4 regions of the Enterobacter sp. KBR-315C3_2022 genome follow, and region 3 is predicted to be linked to each of the others. Evidence: predicted binding sites of a transcription regulator. Region 3 holds the regulator's gene; each other region holds the start of a gene.
What was found. Region 3 encodes sigma-54, which starts transcription at its own class of promoters, with help from an activator protein. Its sites were predicted from a motif close to GTTGGCACANNTTTCGCTNT; they were not measured.
Positions count from the first base shown of each region.

Region 1 (5,385 bases), on a different contig from region 3:
CGCCGGGACGCGCGCCTGGGACACCGCGAGCCCAAGCTGCCACACCGCCATGGCGTAGTGGGTGCTGTGGTTATATCGGGTAATGGTGTAGAAGTTCGGCATTCCGTACCAGTACTGATAGCCGGTCCCGACGTCCAGACGCAGCAGGCTCACCTGGTCGACGTTGCCCAGCGGCTGCGTTGGCGTTAAGCCCGCCGCCGTCAGTTGCGAAACGCTGTATTTGGTTTTAAACCCGTTATCCAGCCCGAACGCCTCGCCGTTGGCCTGCACCGCAACCTGCCCGCCCGGGGTCCAGCCGTGTGCCTTAAAGTAGTTGGCGACGCTGCCGATGGCATCCTCAGGGTCCCAAAGGTTGATGTGACCATCGCCATTGAAATCAACGGCATATTGCTTATAGGACGACGGCATAAACTGGCCGTAGCCCATCGCACCGGCAAACGAGCCCTTCAGATCGAGCGGATCGTCCTGCTCGTCGCGCGCCATCAGCAGGAAGGTCTCCAGCTCGGACGAGAAGTATTCAGCGCGGCGCGGATAGTTAAACGACAGCGTCGCCAGCGCGTCGAGAATGCGGGTTTTGCCCATCACGCGGCCCCAGCGCGTCTCCACGCCGATAATGCCGACGATGATTTCCGGCGGCACGCCGTAGACCTGCCACGCGCGGTTCAGGGCATCTTCATACTGATTCCAGAACGCCACGCCGTTCTGCACGTTGTCCGGGGTAATAAACTGCTTGCGATAGCGCAGCCATGCGCCGTTTGGCCCGGTTGGCACCTGCGCCGTCGGCGCCTGCCTGTCCATCAGGCGCAGGACGTAGTCCAGACGTTTCGCCTGGGACAAAATTTCATGCAGCTGCTGGCGGTCAAAGCCATGCTTGCTGACCATCTTATCGATGAACTGCTCGGCGGCCGGATTGTTCGCGAAATCGCCGCCCATCTGCATCACGTTGTGCTGCGGCTCCAGCAGAAAGCCCCCAGAGGGCGCGCCAGCCGTTTGCTGGGCAGCTTCGGTTTTCGGTTTGCTACTACAGGCAGAAAGCAGAATCAGCGCGGGTAACAACGCTGCATAACGACGCTTGAGCATGTGACATCCATTTAACGAATCGATAAGTGCCAATTATGGTAAAGCATCCCCAACACCACAAGGAAGCGGTTATGTGGCCGTAAGCAAAATCTTTCACCTTTAACCATGATCGCCAGAAGGGTATGCATTACTATTAACGCCCCCGCTGCTGAGCCGGGGACAGGACGATCGAAACCGGAGAGAAAAATGAGTGATTTTCTGTTAAACGCAGGCCGTCAAACCCTGATGCTGGAGCTGCAGGAGGCGAGCCGCCTGCCCGAGCGCCTGGGTGAGGATTTTGTCCGCGCGGCAAACACCATTATCCAGTGCGAGGGTAAAGTGATTGTGGCGGGCATCGGTAAATCCGGCCATATCGGCAAAAAGATTGCCGCCACGCTGGCCAGCACCGGCACGCCAGCGTTCTTCGTTCATCCGGCCGAAGCGCTGCACGGCGATCTGGGGATGATCGAAAGCCGCGACGTGCTGCTGTTCATCTCCTACTCCGGTTCGGCGAAAGAATTGGATCTCATCATTCCGCGCCTGCAGGAAAAATCGGTCGCCCTGCTGGCGATGACCGGCAAGTCCCGCTCGCCGCTGGCGCTGGCCGCGAAGGCCGTGCTGGATATCTCCGTTGAGCGCGAGGCCTGCCCGATGCACCTGGCGCCCACCTCCAGCACCGTCAATACGCTGATGATGGGCGACGCGCTGGCGATGGCGGTAATGCAGGCGCGCGGCTTCAACGAAGAGGATTTTGCCCGTTCGCATCCGGCGGGAGCGCTCGGCGCGCGCCTGCTCAACAAGGTGCATCACCTGATGCGCACCGACGACGCCATCCCGCAGGTCAAGCTTGAGACCAGCGTGATGGACGCAATGCTGGAACTGAGCCGCACCGGGCTGGGGCTGGTGGCCGTATGCGACAGCGACAGCTTCGTGAAAGGAGTCTTTACCGACGGCGACCTGCGCCGCTGGCTGGTGGGCGGCGGCAGGCTGGAATCAGAGGTTGCAAAAGCGATGACCCACGGTGGCCTGACGCTAAACGCCGACAGCCGCGCCATCGAGGCCAAAGAGGTGCTGATGAAGCGCAAAATCACCGCCGCGCCGGTGGTCGACGAAAATGGCAGGCTGTGCGGCGCCATTAACCTGCAGGATTTCTACCAGGCCGGCATTATTTAAGGCCCAGACGCTTCGCCAGCCGGTGCAGGTTGGCGACGTCCATCTCCAGCGCCCGCGCGCACGCCGCCCAGCTGCGGTTGTTTTGCTCAAGCGCCCGGGCGATCCTCTGGCGCTGAAATGCTTCCGTCGCCTCGCGCAGGTTCTCGCGCGCAATCTCGGGCGCCTCAGGGGTGACGACCGTCACGCCTTCGTCATGCAGGGCAAAATGGCCAGCGTGGATCACCACCTCGTCGCCCGAACGCGTCGCCCGCGCCAGCACCACCGCGCGGTGAATGGCGTGCTCAAGCTCGCGCACGTTGCCCGGCCAGCCGTAGCTCAGCAGGTGTGCTCGCGCGCCGGGGCTCAGCACCACGCGGGACAGCCCCATTTTCAGCCGACACTGCTCGCAGAAATACCCCGCCAGCAGCACCACGTCTTCACCGCGCTCGCGCAGCGGCGGCACGGAGAGGGGGAACACGCTCAGGCGATGGAACAGATCGGCGCGAAACGCCCCGGCCAGCACCGCCTCGCGCAGGTCGCGGTTGGTGGCCGCCAGCACGCGCACGTCAACGCGCAAGCTGCGGTCGTCGCCGACGCGCTGAATATCGCCGTACTGCAGCACGCGCAGCAGCTTGGCCTGTAACGACAGGGAAAGTTCGCCGATTTCATCGAGGAACAGCGTGCCGTTGTCCGCCATCTCAAACTTGCCGCTGCGGTTGCTGATGGCCCCGGTAAACGCCCCCTTCACGTGGCCGAACAGCTCGCTCTCCGCCACGCTTTCCGGCAGCGCGGCGCAGTTAAGATAGACCAGCGGGTTCACCGCGCGCGGCGAGGCCTCGTGGATGGCTTTCGCCACCAGCTCTTTCCCGGTCCCGGTTTCGCCGAAAATCAGCACGTTAAGATCGGACGCCGCCACAATCTCGATCTCTTTCTTAAGCTGCACCATGCCCGGCGACAGGCCGATCATCTCCGTGTGCGCGACCTGCTCAAACGCCGCCGGGCTGCCCGGCAGAATGTTCTGGCTCTCCAGCTGTTCAATCAGCAGCGCGTTGTTGAGCGCCCCGGAGGCCAGGGCGGCGATCAGCCGAAGCTCTTCGTCGCTGAAGGTGTCGAACTGGTCAGGGGACATGCCGTCCAGCGTCAGCGCGCCAATCAGGTTTTGTCCGGCAAACAGCGGCAGGCCGATGCAGGCGTGAACCTTCAGGCTTTCCTGACCGGGAATAAGGCCGTCATACGGGTCGGGCAGCGAGCTGTCCGCCGGGAAGCGCACCACGTCACCGGCGCGGGCGATGGTCACGAGGCGCGGGTGGCCTTCGAGCGTAAAGCGCCGCCCCAGCACGTCCTGCGCCAGCCCGTCGATCGCCAGCGGAATAAACTGCCGCCCCTCGTAGCGCAGCAGCGCCGAGGCGTCGCAGCCCAGCACGTGGCGCAGCGTGGAGATCAGCCGCTGAAAACGATCCGGGTGGCCGATACCGGTTTGCAATTCAATGGCGATCTTCGCCAGCACGTCTACGGAAAAGCTCATCTGCGCCTCGCTGTCATTTTGACAATGCATCATGTCATATTGACAATAAAACACATAGTCATAATGACTAATCATTTCGGATAATAAAAATTAAAAACCTTTAAAATCAATAAAATAAAAGTTGGCACGCAACTTGATATAGCTAACCCATCTTTTTTGAACATGCGATATTAACGCTGAGGTTGCTATGTCTATTCTGGTTAAAAATAACATTCATTGGGTTGGTCAACGCGACTGGGAAGTGCGTGATTTCCACGGGACGGAATACAAAACGCTGCGCGGCAGCAGCTATAACAGCTATCTCATTCGCGAAGGCAAAAACGTGCTGATCGATACCGTCGATCACAAATTCAGCCGCGAGTTCGTGCAGAACCTGCGCGGCGAAATCGACCTGAACGACATCGACTACATCATCATCAACCACGCGGAAGAGGACCACGCCGGGGCGCTGACCGAGCTGATGTCCCACATTCCGGACACGCCAATCTACTGCACCACCAACGCCATCGATTCCATCAACGGCCATCACCACCATCCGGAGTGGAACTTCCACACCGTGAAAACCGGCGACGCGCTGGATATCGGCAACGGCAAGCAGCTGATCTTCGTTGAAACGCCGATGCTCCACTGGCCGGACAGCATGATGACCTACATGACCGGCGACGCGGTGCTGTTCAGCAACGACGCCTTCGGCCAGCACTACTGCGACGAGCGCCTGTTTAACGACGAAGTGGACCAGACCGAGCTGTTCGAGCAGTGCCAGCGCTACTACGCCAACATCCTGACGCCGTTCAGCCGCCTGGTGACGCCGAAAATCACCGAGATCCTCGGCTTCAACCTGCCGGTGGATATGATTGCCACCTCCCACGGCGTGGTGTGGCGCGAAAACCCAACCCAGATCGTCGAGCTGTACCTGAAGTGGGCGGCGGACTATCAGGAAGACCGCATCACCATTTTCTACGACACCATGTCCAACAACACCCGCATGATGGCGGACGCGATTGCTCAGGGCATTAACGAAGTCGACCCGAACGTGGCGGTGAAAATCTTCAACGTGGCGCGCAGCGATAAAAACGAGATCCTGACCAACGTCTTCCGCTCCAAGGGGGTGCTGGTGGGCACCTCCACGATGAACAACGTGATGATGCCGAAAATTGCCGGGCTGGTGGAGGAGATGACCGGCCTGCGCTTTCGCAACAAGCGCGCCAGCGCCTTTGGCTCCCACGGCTGGAGCGGCGGCGCGGTTGACCGCCTCTCCACGCGTTTACAGGATGCCGGCTTTGAGATGTCGATGAGCCTGAAGGCAAAATGGCGTCCGGATATCGACGCGCTGGAAATCTGCCGCCAGCACGGGCGTGACGTTGCGCGTCAGTGGGCGCTTGCACCGCTTCCTGAAGCTTCAGCAAAAACCGTCGAACAGCCGCCAGCCTGTGCCGCAGCAGCCAGCGCCGATCTCGGCCCGCGCATGCAGTGCAGCGTCTGCCAGTGGATTTACGACCCGGAACTGGGCGAGCCGCTGCAGGACGTCGCTCCGGGCACGCCGTGGAGCGAGGTGCCGGACAACTTCCTCTGCCCGGAATGTTCCCTCGGCAAAGACGTTTTTGACGAACTGGCGACGGAGGCAAAATGAGCAACGGGATCGTTATCAT
Region 1 covers NZ_JBGKEB010000015.1:21,565-26,949, forward strand. The annotation lists gene mltB (lytic murein transglycosylase B) at 1-1,080, opposite strand, end outside; gene gutQ (arabinose-5-phosphate isomerase GutQ) at 1,267-2,232, shown strand; gene norR (nitric oxide reductase transcriptional regulator NorR) at 2,225-3,736, opposite strand; gene norV (anaerobic nitric oxide reductase flavorubredoxin) at 3,924-5,366, shown strand; gene norW (NADH:flavorubredoxin reductase NorW) at 5,363-5,385, shown strand, end outside.
Region 1: norV (anaerobic nitric oxide reductase flavorubredoxin) is a predicted target of sigma-54. The motif match lies at 3,857-3,876, and genes of this name have one in related genera.

Region 2 (5,385 bases), on a different contig from region 3:
GCCCACGCCACCCAGCGATTTCGCGGCGAAGATGCCCGTCATAATACAGCCGATGATGCCGCACACGCCGTGAACGCCGAATACGTCGCAAGGGTCGTCAACGCGCAGCACGCGTTTCAGCGCGGTAACGCCCCACAGGCCCGCCAGACCGGCGACCAGGCCGATAAGCAGCGCACCGCCCACGCCCACGTAACCACAAGCTGGCGTGATCCCGACCAGGCCGGCAATCGCACCGGAACACGCGCCCAGCAGCGACGGCTTGCCGCGAACGGCCCATTCGCCAAACACCCAGGAGAGAATGGCCCCCGCCGTGGCAACAACGGTGTTGACGAAAGCCAGAGCCGCGATTTCGTTCGCCGCGCTGGCAGAACCGGCGTTAAAGCCAAACCAGCCGAAGTAGAGGATCGCGGTACCGGTAAACACCATCGGCAGGTTGTGCGGTTTAAACGCTTCTTTGCCAAAGCCCACGCGCTTGCCAATCAGGTAGGCGCCCACCAGGCCCGCTACCGCGGCGTTGATGTGCACAACGGTACCGCCCGCAAAGTCCAGCGCGCCGTGTGACGCCAGCAGGCCGCCGCCCCAGACCATGTGCGCAATCGGCACGTAAGAGAGGGTCAGCCAGACCACCACGAAAATCAGTACCGCCGAGAAGCGGATGCGCTCCGCCAGCGCGCCGACGATAAGCCCCACGGTGATACAGGCAAACGAGCCCTGAAACGCGACGTGGATATACTGGTAGAAGCTGCCCATCAGCGCGGTCAATTCGATGTTTTTGAGCATCGCCCAGTTGAAGTTGCCGAAGAAGGCGTTGCCTTCCCCGAAGGCCAGCGAATAGCCGTACACCACCCACAGCACGCAGACCAGCGCGAAGGTCACGGCAACCTGGGTCAGCATCGACAGCACGTTTTTACCGCGGATCAGGCCGCCGTAAAACAGCGCAATGCCCGGGATAGTCATGAACAGCACCAGCGCGGTGCAGATCATCATAAAAGCGTTGTCGGCTTTATCCGCCACCGCTGGTGCAGCCATGGCCGCACCCGGCAGCAGCGCTAACGATGCCAGACCTGTTGTCATTTTTGCTATCTTCATTTTCTCGATCCCTATCACTGTGTGCCAGGCGTTAATTACAGTGCCGCTTCGTCAGATTCGCCGGTACGGATGCGAATGACGCGCTGCAGTTCAGCAACGAAAATTTTGCCGTCGCCAATTTTTCCGGTGTAGGCCGCTTTGCTCACCGCTTCAACAACCTCGTCGAGCTGATCGTCAGCAATCGCGACGTCTATTTTCACTTTCGGCAGGAAATTAACGCTGTACTCCGCCCCGCGATACAGTTCGGCATGCCCTTTCTGACGACCGAAGCCTTTCACTTCGGTGACCGTCAGGCCCTGAATCCCCATGGAAGAGAGCGCTTCACGCACGTCTTCAAGTTTGAATGGTTTAATAATCACCGTAACCAGCTTCATAAATCCCCTCCAGTCAGAATTTGCCAATGGCCGCAGCTCGCACGTGAAAGCTATTGCAAGCGGTGTGCCAAAACAGGAATGGAGGTGAATACGCGGTTGAACGCGCGTAAATGCGCGGGAAGGACAGGACGGGCGAAAAAAAACGCACCATGGCAGTGCATGGCGCGTTTCCGTTTTGCACCAACAGCGACGAGCGTCAGCGCATTGCCTGCTTTTAGTGCATCAGGCGCTAAGGGTTTCTTCTTCGCGCGCGCTGGCGGCGAGCTCTTCGCCCGCCAGCTGGAGCTGATACATCTGCCAGTAGCGGCCTTTGGCCTCCAGCAGCTGTTTGTGCGTCCCGCGCTCGACGGCCTGGCCGCGATGCAGCACCAGAATGGTGTCCGCCTCAACGATCGTGGAAAGGCGGTGGGCAATCACCACCAGCGTCGTATGGTCGCGTACGGCGGCCAGCGCCTGCTGGATAGCCTGCTCCGTGCCGGAGTCAATGCTGGCCGTCGCTTCGTCGAGGATCAGCACCTGCGGCGTCTCAATCAGCACGCGCGCCAGCGCCAGAAGCTGCTTTTGACCGACGGAGAGGTTATTCCCCTGCTCGCCCAGCTTCGTATTGATGCCGTCGCTGAACCCGCGCGCCAGCTCCGCCAGCTGCACTTTTTCCAGCACGTCCCAGACCTGCTCCTGGTTATACGGACGGCCCAGCGTGACGTTGGCATAGAACGTATCCGCCAGCACGACCGGATCTTGCTGCACCATCGCCACGCCTTTGCGCAGCACGCCGTGGCTGAGCGAGGCGAGCGGACGCCCGTCCAGGCGGATCTCCCCGTGCGTTAACGGGTAGTAACCCATCAGCAGGCTGGCGAGGGTGCTCTTGCCGCTGCCGGTGTGCCCGACCAGCGCCACGAAGCCGCGCGACGGGACGTCAAGGTTAATGTCCTGGAGCACCAGCCGGTCTTCGCGATAGGCGAACGAGACGTTATCAAACGTGATGCTGCCGCTTTGCAGAGGCCGCTCGTCGCTGCCGTAGGTCTGCCGCGGTCGGTCCATCAGCTCAAACACGCGTTCCCCGGCCACAACGGCCTGCTGCAGCATCGACTGCTGGGTCGTCAGCTCGATCAGCGGCTCGTTAAGCCGCCCAAGATAGCTGATAAACGCGTACAGCACCCCCACCTCAATGGTGCCGCGCGTCGTCAGGCCAAACAGCATCAGCAGCCCGCACAGCACCAGCGCGGAGAAGAGGCTCAGGAGCGGACGCAGCAGGAAGCCGTCAAGGCGCAGGGTTTGCATGCGTGCCATATAGTGCGAGCGGCTGGCCTCGCCCATACGCTCGCCAAACCGCGCCTGCTGGCGGAACTGCTGGATCACGCTCATGCCGTTGATCACTTCGTTAAAGCCGTCATTGATGTCCGCCAGATAGGCGCGCACGCGGCGAACGATCGGCGTGCTGTAGCGCTGGTAAATCACCATCACGATCAGCACCGCCGGGAAGATGGTGATGGCCACCAGCGCCATGCGCCAGTCGAGGCTAAACATCGCCACCAGCATCGCGCCAATCAGCGCCGCGCTGCGCAGCACGGTGGCGACCACGGTGACGTAGAGATCGCGAATGACTTCGGTATCGTTGGTGACGCGCGAAATCACCTGCCCGACCGGCTGGGTGTCGAACTCGCTGAGCGGCTGGCGCAGCGCTGCATCCATCACGTCCGTTCGCAGCTGCTGCACCACGCCAACGGCCGCCCGGTTAAAGAGCAGCGACTGGGCGTAGTGCAGCGAGGCCGCGGTGATTTGCAGCCCCACGTAGGCGACGCCAAGCCCGGCCACCAGCCCCAGCGGCATATAGCTTTTCGCCACCATGTTGTCGATAAAGTAGCTGATGAGCAGCGGGCCGCTCACTTCGGCAATCGCCGCGATCCATAGCAGGAGCACGGCAATCGACAGCGGCTTGCGCCAGGGAGAACCGTACGCCAGCAGGCGCTTGAGCGTTGGCCATAGCTGTCCAAAATTACGCATCTTTCGCCTCCTGACCCTGCTCGGGGGCATCATCCAGCGCTGCTTCGAGCTGCTGGTAGCGGTACATGTCGCGATACCAGCCCGGCTGGTCGGCAAGCTGCTCGTGCTGGCCGCGCTGGGCAATATGCCCGTGCTGAAGCACTAAAATTTCATTTGCTTCCGTCAGCGCAGAAAGACGATGCGCGCTGATGATCACCGTGCGCCCCTCGCCCCACTGGCGCAGGTTGTGCAGGATCTGGTGCTCGGTGCGCCCGTCGACGGCAGAAAGCGCGTCGTCCAGGATCAGGATTTCAGCGTTCAGCAGCAGCGCCCTCGCTATGGAGATGCGCTGCTTTTGCCCGCCGGAGAGCATCACGCCGCGCTCGCCCACTTCCGTTTCATAGCCCTGCGGCAGCCGCAAAATATCCTCGTGCACGCTGGCTAAGCGCGCCACGTGCTCAATCTCCGCCTGCGTTGCCGTCGGGCAGCCCAGCGCAATGTTGTTGGCGATGGTGTCGGAGAATAAAAACGGCGTCTGGCTGACGACCGCCAGGCGGCTGCGCCAGTCGTCCAGCAGCAGCTCGTCGAGCGGAATGTCGTGGAAGCGGATATCGCCCTGCGTGACGTCGAAGTGGCGCTGGAGCAGCGACAGAACGGTGCTTTTTCCGGCGCCCGTTGGGCCGCAAATCCCCAGCATCTGGCCGGGCTGCAGCGTAAAGCTGACGTTTTCGAGCACCGGATGCTCCGCCTGCGGGTAGGTAAACTCGCGAACAGACGCCTGTATCACCCCGCGGCCTTCAGGCAGAGGCCTGCTGCCGTCGTTAACCACCGGCGCTTCGGCCAGCATCGCGCGGATGCGGCTGTAGGCGGCGCTGCCGCGCTCGACGATGTTGAACATCCAGGCGAGCGCCAGCATCGGCCAAATCATTAATCCAAGGTACATCGCAAAGCTGGTCAGCTGGCCGAGCGTCATCGTGCCCCGCACCACCATCCAGCTCCCGCCGCCAATCGCCAGCAGGTTAGCCATACCGATGGCGATATAGATAGTCGGATCGAAACGGGCGTCGATGCGCGCCACGCGCATATTTTTCGCGCCGGTATCCGCCGCGTCTGCGGCAAACAGCGAGGACTGACGGTCCTCCAGCCCAAACGCCTTGATCATGCGGATGCTGGTCATGCTCTCCTGGGTGCGATCGTTGAGCGACGAGAACGCCGCCTGCGCCAGCTTGAAGCGCTCGTGCAGCTGTTCGCCAAAGCGGTTAATCGCCAGGGCCATGATCGGCATCGGCAGCAGCGCCAGCAGCGTCAGCTGCCAGCTGATCTGGGTGGACATGACGATCAGCACCGCACAGCCCATCACCAGCGAGTCCACCAGCGTTAATACCCCTTCCCCTGCGGCAAACACCACGCGGTCCACGTCGTTGGTCGCGCGGGCGATGAGATCCCCGGTGCGGTGGCGCAGGTAAAATTCCGGGTGCTGGCGGCTCAGCTGGCGGTAGAAATCTTCTCTTAGCTCAACGGCCAGCTGGTAGGATGCGCCAAACAGCAGAACGCGCCAGACGTAGCGCAGCAGGTAGACGATGACCGCGGTGAGCACCAGCGTTCCAATCCACATCCACACCCGCGCGGCGGTGTAATGCTGTTCCGTGACGCCATCCACGACGTACCCCACCACCTTAGGCGGGATCAGCTGCAGAATGGCAATGATGATAAGCAGGAATACTGCGCCGAGATAGCGTTGCCATTCCCGACGAAAGTACCAGCTTAGTTGGGCAAATAATCGCACGCGGTCTTTTCCTGAAGGTATTTGACTAAGTTATTCAATGGGTAACGCAGTGGTGTATTTAATCTGTTCCATGGCGAAACTCGAGGTGACGTCGGATAAGCCCGGCACGCTGTTGACCAGCCGCTTGTAGAAATCATCGTAACGCTTCATATC
Region 2 covers NZ_JBGKEB010000004.1:129,624-135,008, reverse strand. The annotation lists gene amtB (ammonium transporter AmtB) at 1-1,089, opposite strand, end outside; gene glnK (P-II family nitrogen regulator) at 1,125-1,463, opposite strand; gene AB8804_RS06535 (SmdB family multidrug efflux ABC transporter permease/ATP-binding protein) at 1,686-3,467, opposite strand; gene AB8804_RS06530 (SmdA family multidrug ABC transporter permease/ATP-binding protein) at 3,460-5,232, opposite strand; gene AB8804_RS06525 (Lrp/AsnC family transcriptional regulator) at 5,263-5,385, opposite strand, start outside.
Region 2: glnK (P-II family nitrogen regulator) is a predicted target of sigma-54. The motif match lies at 1,516-1,535, and genes of this name have one in related genera.

Region 3 (5,385 bases):
GCGCACGGCGACCTGGGAATGGTGACGCCGCAGGACGTGGTTATCGCCCTGTCAAACTCCGGCGAGTCCAACGAAATCCTGGCGCTGATCCCGGTCCTAAAGCGACTGCACGTTCCGCTGATTTGCATGACCAGCCGCCCGGAAAGCAGCATGGCGCGCGCGGCGGATATTCATCTGTGCGTCAAAGTGCCGAAAGAAGCCTGCCCGCTGGGCCTGGCCCCAACCTCCAGCACCACCGCCGCGCTGGTGATGGGCGATGCGCTCGCCGTGGCGCTGCTGGAAGCCCGGGGCTTCACCCCGGAAGATTTCGCGCTTTCCCACCCTGGCGGCGCGCTTGGGCGCAAGCTGCTGCTGCGGGTTAACGATATTATGCACACGGGCGATGAGATCCCTCACGTCAGCAAAGAGGCCTCCCTGCGCGACGCGCTGCTGGAGATCACCCGTAAAAATCTGGGCATGACGGTTATCTGCGACGACCTGATGAAAATTCAGGGCATTTTCACCGACGGCGACTTGCGCCGCGTGTTCGATATGGGCGTTGACGTGCGCACGTTAGGCATCGCCGACGTGATGACTTCCGGCGGTATCCGCGTCCGTCCCGGCACGCTGGCGGTGGACGTGCTGAACCTGATGCAGTCCCGTCATATCACCTCGGTGATGGTTGCCGATGGCGACCAACTGCTGGGTGTGGTACATATGCATGATCTGCTGCGCGCAGGCGTAGTGTAATGAAGGATAAGACAATGAGTAATGCGGGTGCATCCCTTGCAACCTGTTACGGCCCGGTGAGCGCCGACATGATGGCAAAGGCGGAAAAGATCCGTCTCCTGATCCTCGATGTGGATGGCGTGCTCTCCGATGGCCTGATTTACATGGGCAACAACGGCGAAGAGCTCAAGGCCTTTAACGTGCGCGACGGCTACGGCATTCGCTGCGCGCTGACGTCCGGTATCGAAGTTGCCATCATCACCGGTCGAAAAGCTAAACTGGTAGAAGACCGCTGTGAAACGCTGGGCATCACCCATCTGTATCAGGGGCAATCTGACAAGATGGCGGCATTCAGGGATTTGCTGGCAAAACTGGCCGCTGCTCCAGAAAACGTTGCCTACGTGGGAGATGACCTGATCGACTGGCCGGTGATGGCAGAAGTGGGGCTAAGTATCGCCGTTGCCGACGCGCATCCGCTGCTGATCCCGCGCGCTGACTATGTTACCCACATTCACGGCGGACGCGGTGCCGTCCGCGAAGTCTGCGATCTGCTGCTGCTGGCGCAGGGCAAGCTTGATGAGGCCAAAGGGCAATCGATATGAGTAAAACCAGACGTTGGGTTATCATTCTGCTAACGCTTGTCGCACTGATACTGATTGGCGTCAACCTCGCTGACCGTGACGATAATCAAGCGGAAGTCGTCAACACCAGCGACCCAACCTATAAAAGCGATCATAGCGACACCGTGGTTTACAGCCCGGAAGGCGCGCTGAACTATCGCCTGATTGCGCAGCACGTTGAATATTTCTCGGACGACAGCGTGTCATGGTTTACCCAGCCGATCATGACCACCTTTGATACCGACAAAGTCCCAACGTGGTCGATCAAGGCTGACAAAGCAAAATTAACGAATGACCGTATGCTTTATCTGTATGGCCATGTTGAAGTCAACGCCCTGACCCCTGACGCACAGCTGCGCAAAATCACGACGGATAACGCCCAGATAAACCTGGTGACCCAGGACGTGACGTCACAGGATCTGGTGACCCTGTACGGCACCACATTTAATTCCAGCGGTATGAAAATGCGCGGGAACTTACGCAGCAAAAACGCCGAGCTGATTGAAAAGGTTAGAACCTCTTATGAAATTCAAAACAAACAAACTCAGCCTTAAAGTTGTTATGGCCAGCGCGCTGCTGGCGGCCAGCCTTCCCGCGCTGGCTGTGACGGGTGATACCGAGCAGCCAATCCATATCGAATCCGACGCGCAGTCGCTTGATATGCAGGGCAACGTTGTCACCTTTACCGGCAACGTCGTGATGACCCAGGGCACGATCAAAATCAACGCCGATAAAGTGGTGGTGACCCGCCCTGGCGGCGAGCAGGGTAAAGAGATCATTGATGGCTATGGCAATCCTGCAACCTTCTACCAAATGCAGGATAACGGCAAGCCGGTCAAAGGCCGCGCGTCGCACATGCACTACGAGCTGGCGAAAGATCTCGTCATCCTGACCGGTAACGCCTATCTGGAACAGCTGGACAGCAACATTACCGGCGACAAAATCACCTACCTGGTGAAAGAGCAGAAAATGCAGGCGTCCAGCGAGAAAGGCAAACGCGTCACTACCGTGCTTGTTCCGTCTCAGCTGCAGGACAAAAGCCAGGCCCCGGCACAGAAGAAGAGTAACTAATTCGTTATGGCAACATTAACTGCTAAAAATCTCGCGAAGGCCTATAAGGGCCGCCGCGTCGTGGAAGATGTCAGTCTGACCGTCAATTCAGGCGAAATCGTCGGCCTGCTAGGCCCAAACGGTGCGGGTAAAACCACCACCTTTTACATGGTCGTGGGCATCGTGCCTCGCGATGCGGGCAACATCATCATCGATGATGAAGACATTAGCCTGCTGCCGCTGCACGCGCGCGCGCGTCGCGGTATTGGCTACCTGCCGCAGGAAGCCTCCATTTTCCGTCGCCTGAGCGTCTTCGATAACCTGATGGCCGTGCTGCAGATCCGTGACGATCTCACCAGCGAGCAGCGCACCGACCGCGCGAACGAGCTGATGGAGGAGTTCCACATAGAACACCTGCGCGACAGCCTCGGTCAGGCGCTCTCCGGCGGTGAACGCCGCCGCGTTGAGATTGCCCGCGCGCTGGCCGCTAACCCAAAATTCATCCTGCTGGATGAACCGTTTGCCGGCGTTGACCCGATTTCCGTTATCGATATCAAACGTATTATCGAGCATCTGCGCGACAGCGGGCTTGGCGTGCTGATCACCGACCACAACGTTCGTGAAACGCTGGCCGTTTGCGAGCGCGCGTATATCGTGAGCCAGGGCCACCTGATTGCCCACGGTACGCCGCAGCAGATCCTTGAAGATGAGCATGTTAAGCGCGTGTACCTTGGGGAAGACTTCAGACTCTGATAGGGTAGAGGTCACGAAACGCTGACGCGGAGAAAAATGCTCTGAACATGAAGCAAGGTTTGCAATTAAGGCTCAGCCAGCAACTGGCGATGACGCCGCAGCTCCAGCAGGCAATCCGCCTGTTGCAGCTGTCCACGTTAGAACTCCAGCAGGAGCTCCAGCAGGCGCTGGACAGCAACCCGCTGCTGGAGCAAACCGATCTTCATGACGAAGTAGACGCTCAGCAAACACAGGATACCGAAACCCTCGACACCGCGGACGCTCTCGAGCAAAACGAGATGCCGGACGAGCTGCCTCTCGACGCCAGCTGGGATGAAATCTACACCGCGGGCACCCCTTCCGGGACGCGCGCGGACTATCAGGATGACGAGCTGCCCGTTTATCAGGGTGAAACGACCCAGTCGCTACAGGATTACCTGATGTGGCAGGTGGAGCTGACGCCCTTCTCCGATACCGATCGCGCCATTGCGACCTCAATTGTCGATGCCGTCGATGACACCGGGTATTTAACCGTCACGCTGGACGATATTCTCGAAAGCATCGGTAACGATGAGATCGAGCTTGAAGAAGTTGAAGCCGTTTTAAAGCGTATCCAGCGCTTCGACCCGGTGGGCGTGGCGGCGAAAGATCTGCGCGACTGCCTGCTGATCCAGCTCTCCCAGTTCGGTAAAGAGGTGCCGTGGATTGACGAAGCCCGCCTGATCGTCAGCGAACATCTCGATCTGCTGGCTAACCATGATTTCCGCTCGCTCATGCGCGTGACGCGCCTCAAAGAAGAGGTGCTTAAGGAAGCGGTAAGCCTGATCCAGTCGCTCGATCCGCGCCCCGGCCAGTCGATCCAGACCAGCGAGCCGGAATACGTCATTCCGGACGTGCTGGTGAGAAAACATAACGACCGATGGGTTGTTGAACTCAATTCCGACAGCCTTCCTCGCCTGCAAATCAATCAGCAATATGCCTCCCTGTGCACCAGCGCGCGTAATGATTCCGATAATCAGTACATTCGCAGTAACCTGCAGGAAGCGCGATGGCTGATTAAAAGCCTTGAAAGCCGAAACGATACGCTCCTGCGCGTCAGCCGCTGCATTGTCGAACAGCAGCAGGCGTTCTTCGAGCAGGGCGAAGAGTATATGAAACCGATGGTGCTGGCGGATATCGCCCAGGCCGTCGAGATGCACGAATCAACCATTTCTCGCGTGACCACGCAGAAGTATCTGCACAGTCCGCGCGGCATATTTGAGCTTAAGTATTTCTTCTCCAGCCATGTGAATACCGAAGGCGGCGGCGAAGCCTCGTCAACGGCAATTCGCGCTCTGGTGAAGAAGTTGATCGCCGCGGAAAACCCCGCGAAGCCACTGAGCGACAGTAAGTTGACCACCCTTCTCTCCGATCAGGGTATTATGGTGGCACGACGTACCGTTGCGAAGTATCGAGAGTCTTTATCCATTCCGCCGTCAAACCAGCGTAAACAACTGGTCTGACACAACCGATAAGGAAGACACTATGCAGCTCAATATCACAGGACACAACGTCGAAATTACTGAGGCTTTACGCGAGTTTGTGAACGCGAAGTTCGCCAAGCTCGAACAGTATTTCGAGAGGATCAATCAGGTCTATGTTGTGTTAAAAGTGGAGAAAGTGACTCACATCTCGGATGCCACCCTGCACGTTAACGGGGGTGAACTTCATGCCAGTGCGGAAGGGCAAGACATGTACGCAGCTATCGACGGCTTGATTGACAAGCTTGCGCGACAGCTTAATAAACATAAAGATAAACTGAAACAACACTAATTGTCCGGGCAGTTAACGGGTGCAGGACGGCCTGTTGTGGAGCACAACGGGCCATTTGTACAGTTAGCGCTTAGGTGAAATTATGATGAACAACGATTCCGCTCTTCAACTGAGCAATGTCCTTAACCAGGAATGTACCCGCAGTGGCGTTCACTGCCAGAGCAAAAAACGTGCGCTGGAGATCATCAGTGAGCTGGCCGCAAAACAGCTGGGCCTGCCGCCGCAGGTCGTGTTCGAAGCCATTCTGACCCGCGAAAAAATGGGCAGTACCGGCATCGGCAACGGCATTGCGATCCCCCACGGCAAACTGGAAGAAGACACCCTGCGTGCCGTCGGTGTTTTCGTGCAGCTTGAAACGCCAATCGCCTTTGACGCGATTGATAACCAGCCCGTCGATCTCCTCTTTGCGCTGCTGGTACCTGCCGATCAGACGAAAACGCATCTGCACACTCTTTCGCTGGTC
Region 3 covers NZ_JBGKEB010000026.1:36,025-41,409, reverse strand. The annotation lists gene kdsD (arabinose-5-phosphate isomerase KdsD) at 1-729, shown strand, start outside; gene kdsC (3-deoxy-manno-octulosonate-8-phosphatase KdsC) at 744-1,310, shown strand; gene lptC (LPS export ABC transporter periplasmic protein LptC) at 1,307-1,882, shown strand; gene lptA (lipopolysaccharide ABC transporter substrate-binding protein LptA) at 1,851-2,399, shown strand; gene lptB (LPS export ABC transporter ATP-binding protein) at 2,406-3,131, shown strand; gene rpoN (RNA polymerase factor sigma-54) at 3,179-4,612, shown strand; gene hpf (ribosome hibernation promoting factor) at 4,635-4,922, shown strand; gene ptsN (PTS IIA-like nitrogen regulatory protein PtsN) at 5,005-5,385, shown strand, end outside.

Region 4 (5,385 bases), on a different contig from region 3:
CGGCATATCGCCGATTTCGTCCAGGAAAAGCGTGCCGCCATCCGCCTGTTCGAAACGCCCCTGGCGAATGGTGTTCGCCCCGGTAAACGCGCCTTTCTCGTGGCCAAACAGCTCGGATTCAATCAAATCCTTCGGGATCGCCGCCATATTCAGGGCGATAAACGGCGACTTTGCGCGCGGGCTATGGCGATGCAGCGCGTGCGCAACCAGCTCTTTACCGGTACCCGATTCACCGTTGATTAATACGCTGATTGACGAGCGGGACAGGCGGCCAATGATGCGAAACACGTCCTGCATCGCGGGCGCTTCGCCGATGATGTCCGTCGTCGGGCCAAAATCCGGCGCGTTGCGCGGCTGCTGCTGTTCCTGATAGTGGCTAATGGCGCGCTCGACCAGGGCAACCGCCTCGTCGATATCAAACGGCTTGGGCAGGTAGTCAAACGCGCCCTGCTGATACGCGCTCACGGCGGCATCCAGGTCCGAGTGCGCGGTCATTATGATGACCGGAAGCATCGGATGACGCTGTTTGATCTGCTTTAAGAGCGCCAGCCCGTCCATGCCCGGCATACGAATGTCCGACAGCAGCACGTCCGGCGTTTTGGTGGTGAGTGCGTCGAGCACCTCGCTGCCGCTTTCAAACGTTGTGCAGCTTAATCCGGCCCCCGTGAGCGCGCGTTCAAGCACCCAACGGATGGAGCTATCGTCATCGACTACCCAGACTATCCCTCGTTGCATACTCGTCACCTTTATTTTTTAATCGGCAGGAAAACCGAGAACTCGGTATGTCCCGGCCAACTGGTAAATTCAATTTTGCCTGAGTGTTGGTCAATCAGGCTGCGGGCAATGGATAATCCCAGGCCGGTACCGCCTTCGCGCCCGCTCACCATCGGGTAGAACAGCGTGTCCTGCAAATGCGGTGGAATGCCCGGCCCGTTATCCTCAACGTCGATGCGCGCCGCCAGGCGATAGCGCACGCCGTGCAGCGTGAGCTGGAACGCCGTGCGGGTGCGCAGAATGATCTCGCCCCCTTCCGGTCCCAGCGCCTGCAGCGCGTTACGCACGATGTTCAGCAGCACCTGTTCAATCTGGTCGGGATCGTGCGCCAGCTCCGGCAGGCTGGGATCGTAGTCACGCACCAGCGTGACGTTTTCCGGCAGCTCCATCGACACCAGCTTCACCACGCGCTCCGCCACCTTGTGGATGCTCTCTGAAACGTGCATGCCGGGGTGCTGCGGCCCTAAAAGACGGTCCACCAGATTACGCAGGCGGTCCGCCTGCTCGATGATAACGTTGGTATATTCCGCCAGCGAAGGATCGGGCAGCGCTTTGGTTAACAGCTGCGCCGCGCCGCGCAGGCCGCCCAGCGGGTTTTTGATTTCGTGGGCCAGGCCGCGCACCAGGTCGCGGGCGGCTATTTGCTGCGCATGCTGAAGCTGTTCCTGGCTCAGGCGGCGCTGATTGTCCATCGGCGCCATCTCCAGCAGGATCATGCCGTCAGGAAGACGCTGCGCCGTCAGGGAGAGAATATGCGAGCGCCCGTCAATCACCAGCGTCACTTCGTTGTCGGTAAACCCCTGTCCGGCGAGCAGGCTTTCGCGCATCAGCTCGACGTTCAGCGAGAAATAGCTCAGCAGCTCCGGGAGCGGGGTGCCAAACAGCTTGCGCGCGCTCTGCGCCAGCAGCTGCTGCGCCGCCGGGTTGGCGTAATGCACGGCCAGCTCGTCATCAACAAGCAAAATGCTGGTAATCAGGGAATTGAGGATCTGCCCAGCATCGGGCAGCGTGCCAGTTGCCATTCAGCAGTCTCCTGGAGTTGTTTGCACTAATTTAGTGCAGTATAGCTTTTTGTTAACAAAAAGCGCGGGGAATCAGACCGTTGGCGGAGAAAAAAGCCCATCCTGAGATGGGCTAAAAAGTTTCCACGGCAACTAAAACCTGCGTCTTTCTCGCTACAGCCGCGTTGCTGCGGCAAGAAATCCATTGGCTTTTAAAACTCTCGCGACGCATTGCGCAGAGTTTTTATTCTTCTTTAAACGCTGTAGTACAGTTCGAACTCAACCGGGTGCGGCGTCATGCGTACGCGGTCGTTCTCTTCGGTGCGCAGCGCGATGTAAGCGTCGATCGCTTCATCGGTGAACACGCCGCCGGCCGTCAGGAACTCACGGTCTGCGTCCAGCGCCTGCAGGGCTTCTTCCAGAGAGCCTGCAACCTGTGGGATCTCTTTCGCTTCTTCTGGCGGCAGATCGTACAGGTTTTTATCCATGGCTTCGCCAGGGTGGATCTTGTTCTTAATACCGTCCAGACCGGCCATCAGCAGCGCGGCGAAGCACAGGTATGGGTTAGCCGCCGGGTCCGGGAAGCGCACTTCGATACGACGCGCTTTCGGAGAAGCAACCACCGGGATACGGATAGAAGCGGAACGGTTACGGGCAGAGTAGGCCAGCATAACCGGCGCTTCGTAGCCTGGGACCAGACGCTTGTAGGAGTTGGTGGTTGGGTTCGCCAGGGCGTTGATCGCTTTAGCGTGCTTAATCACACCGCCGATGTAGTGCAGCGCCTGCTCGGACAGACCGGCATACTTGTCGCCAGAGAACAGGTTGGTACCGTTCTTGGACAGGGACATGTGGCAGTGCATACCGGAACCGTTGTCGCCAAACATCGGTTTTGGCATGAAGGTCGCGGTTTTACCGAAACGGTGCGCCACGTTGTGCACAACGTATTTGTAGATCTGAATCTCGTCCGCTTTCTTGGTCATGGTGTTAAAGCGGGTTGCGATTTCGTTCTGGCCAGCAGTAGCCACTTCGTGGTGATGCGCTTCAACCACCAGGCCCATCTCTTCCATGATCAGACACATGGTAGAGCGGATGTCCTGTGAAGAATCGACCGGAGGAACCGGGAAGTAACCGCCTTTCACGCCAGGACGGTGACCTTTGTTACCACCTTCGTATTTGGTGGAGGAGTTCCACGCGCCTTCGATGTCATCGATAGCCACGTGAGAACCGGAAATCGTTGCGCCGAAGCGGATGTCGTCGAACAGGAAGAACTCAGGCTCTGGCCCGAACAGCACGGTGTCCGCGATGCCGGTAGAACGTAGATACTCTTCAGCGCGTTTCGCGATGGAGCGCGGGTCGCGGTCGTAGCCCTGCAGCGTGCCTGGCTCGAGGATATCGCAACGGATGATCAGCGTAGACTCTTCGAAGAACGGGTCAATGAGCGCAGTAGAGGCGTCTGGCATCAGAACCATGTCGGATTCGTTAATGCCTTTCCAGCCGCCGATGGAGGAGCCGTCAAACATTTTGCCTTCTTCAAAGAATTCGGCGTTCACCTGATGAGCAGGAATTGTGACGTGCTGTTCTTTACCTTTGGTATCGGTGAAGCGCAGATCAACAAACTTCACTTCATGTTCGTTCAGCATCGTCAAAACGTGTTCAGCGGACATACTTACTCTCCAGATTGGTCATTGTCGTCGTGGTAACGAGGTCTTCAAATCGGCCGTGCTGCCATTTTTTTACTGTATTTCTGTAAAGCGAAATCTGTGCCAACTTTTAAAACACCCCAAAAAGGCGTTATCATGCGCACCATAGTGCAAAAGTGCTGCACTACAATGGATTTGTTGCACCAGTATAGTGCTTCAATGTGAACATTGAGCACCATATTGGTGCAATTTACGTTAAAGTGCCCTTTTACCGCTCCGTGAAAGCGATCACAAAGCATCTCTGCAATACTTGTTTGCGGGGGATGTTTGTGATCCTGTTTTGTAGTGCGATTAATCCGTGTACAATAACGCGCTATTTCTAAATGCCTGAGGCAAAGTTGTGATCGAAAAATTGCGTAACATCGCCATCATCGCGCACGTCGACCATGGTAAAACTACCCTGGTTGATAAGCTGCTGCAGCAGTCCGGTACGTTTGATGCTCGTGCCGAAACTCAAGAACGCGTGATGGACTCCAACGATTTGGAGAAAGAGCGTGGGATTACCATCCTCGCCAAAAACACCGCCATCAAATGGAATGACTACCGTATCAACATCGTTGATACCCCAGGCCACGCCGACTTCGGTGGTGAAGTTGAACGTGTAATGTCCATGGTAGACTCCGTTCTGCTGGTCGTTGACGCAATGGATGGCCCAATGCCGCAGACGCGCTTTGTGACCAAAAAGGCGTTTGCCCATGGTCTGAAGCCAATTGTTGTTATCAACAAAGTTGACCGCCCTGGCGCGCGTCCTGACTGGGTTGTTGATCAGGTATTCGACCTGTTCGTTAACCTCGACGCGACCGACGAGCAGCTGGACTTCCCTATCGTTTACGCTTCTGCGCTGAACGGTATCGCCGGTCTGGACCACGAAGACATGGCTGAAGACATGACCCCGCTGTATCAGGCGATTGTTGACCGTGTTCCGGCTCCAAACGTCGATCTCGACGGCACCCTGCAGATGCAGATCTCTCAGCTGGACTACAACAACTACGTTGGCGTCATCGGCATTGGTCGCATCAAGCGCGGTAAAGTTAAGCCTAACCAGCAGGTCACTATCATCGATAGCGAAGGCAAAACCCGTAACGGTAAAGTCGGTAAAGTCCTGACTCACCTGGGTCTTGAGCGTATCGAGAGCGACATTGCTGAAGCGGGCGATATCATTGCCATCACCGGTCTGGGTGAGCTGAACATCTCCGACACCATCTGCGATCCGCAGAACGTCGAAGCGCTGCCGGCCCTGTCCGTTGATGAACCAACCGTATCCATGTTTTTCAACGTCAACACCTCTCCGTTCTGTGGTAAAGAAGGTAAGTTCGTTACCTCTCGTCAGATCCTTGACCGCCTGAACAAAGAGCTGGTGCACAACGTTGCGCTGCGCGTTGAAGAAACCCCAGATGCGGACGCATTCCGCGTTTCCGGTCGTGGTGAGCTGCACCTGTCAGTTCTGATCGAAAACATGCGTCGTGAAGGTTTCGAAATGGCGGTTTCCCGTCCGAAAGTTATCTTCCGCGAAATCGACGGCCGCAAACAAGAGCCGTTCGAAAACGTGACCCTGGACGTTGAAGAGCAGCACCAGGGTTCTGTAATGCAGGCGCTGGGCGAGCGTAAAGGCGACCTGAAAAACATGAATCCAGACGGCAAAGGCCGCGTGCGTCTCGACTACGTGATCCCAAGCCGCGGCCTGATCGGCTTCCGTTCAGAGTTCATGACCATGACCTCTGGTACCGGTCTGCTGTACTCCACCTTCAGCCACTACGACGACGTTCGTCCGGGCGACGTGGGCCAGCGTAACAACGGCGTGCTGATCTCCAACGGTCAGGGCAAAGCGGTTGCGTTTGCACTGTTCAGCCTGCAGGACCGCGGTAAGCTGTTCCTGGGTCACGGTGCGGAAGTGTACGAAGGCCAGATCA
Region 4 covers NZ_JBGKEB010000007.1:11,829-17,213, forward strand. The annotation lists gene glnG (nitrogen regulation protein NR(I)) at 1-735, opposite strand, end outside; gene glnL (nitrogen regulation protein NR(II)) at 747-1,796, opposite strand; gene glnA (glutamate--ammonia ligase) at 2,030-3,439, opposite strand; gene typA (ribosome-dependent GTPase TypA) at 3,816-5,385, shown strand, end outside.
Region 4: glnA (glutamate--ammonia ligase) is a predicted target of sigma-54. The motif match lies at 3,524-3,543, and genes of this name have one in related genera.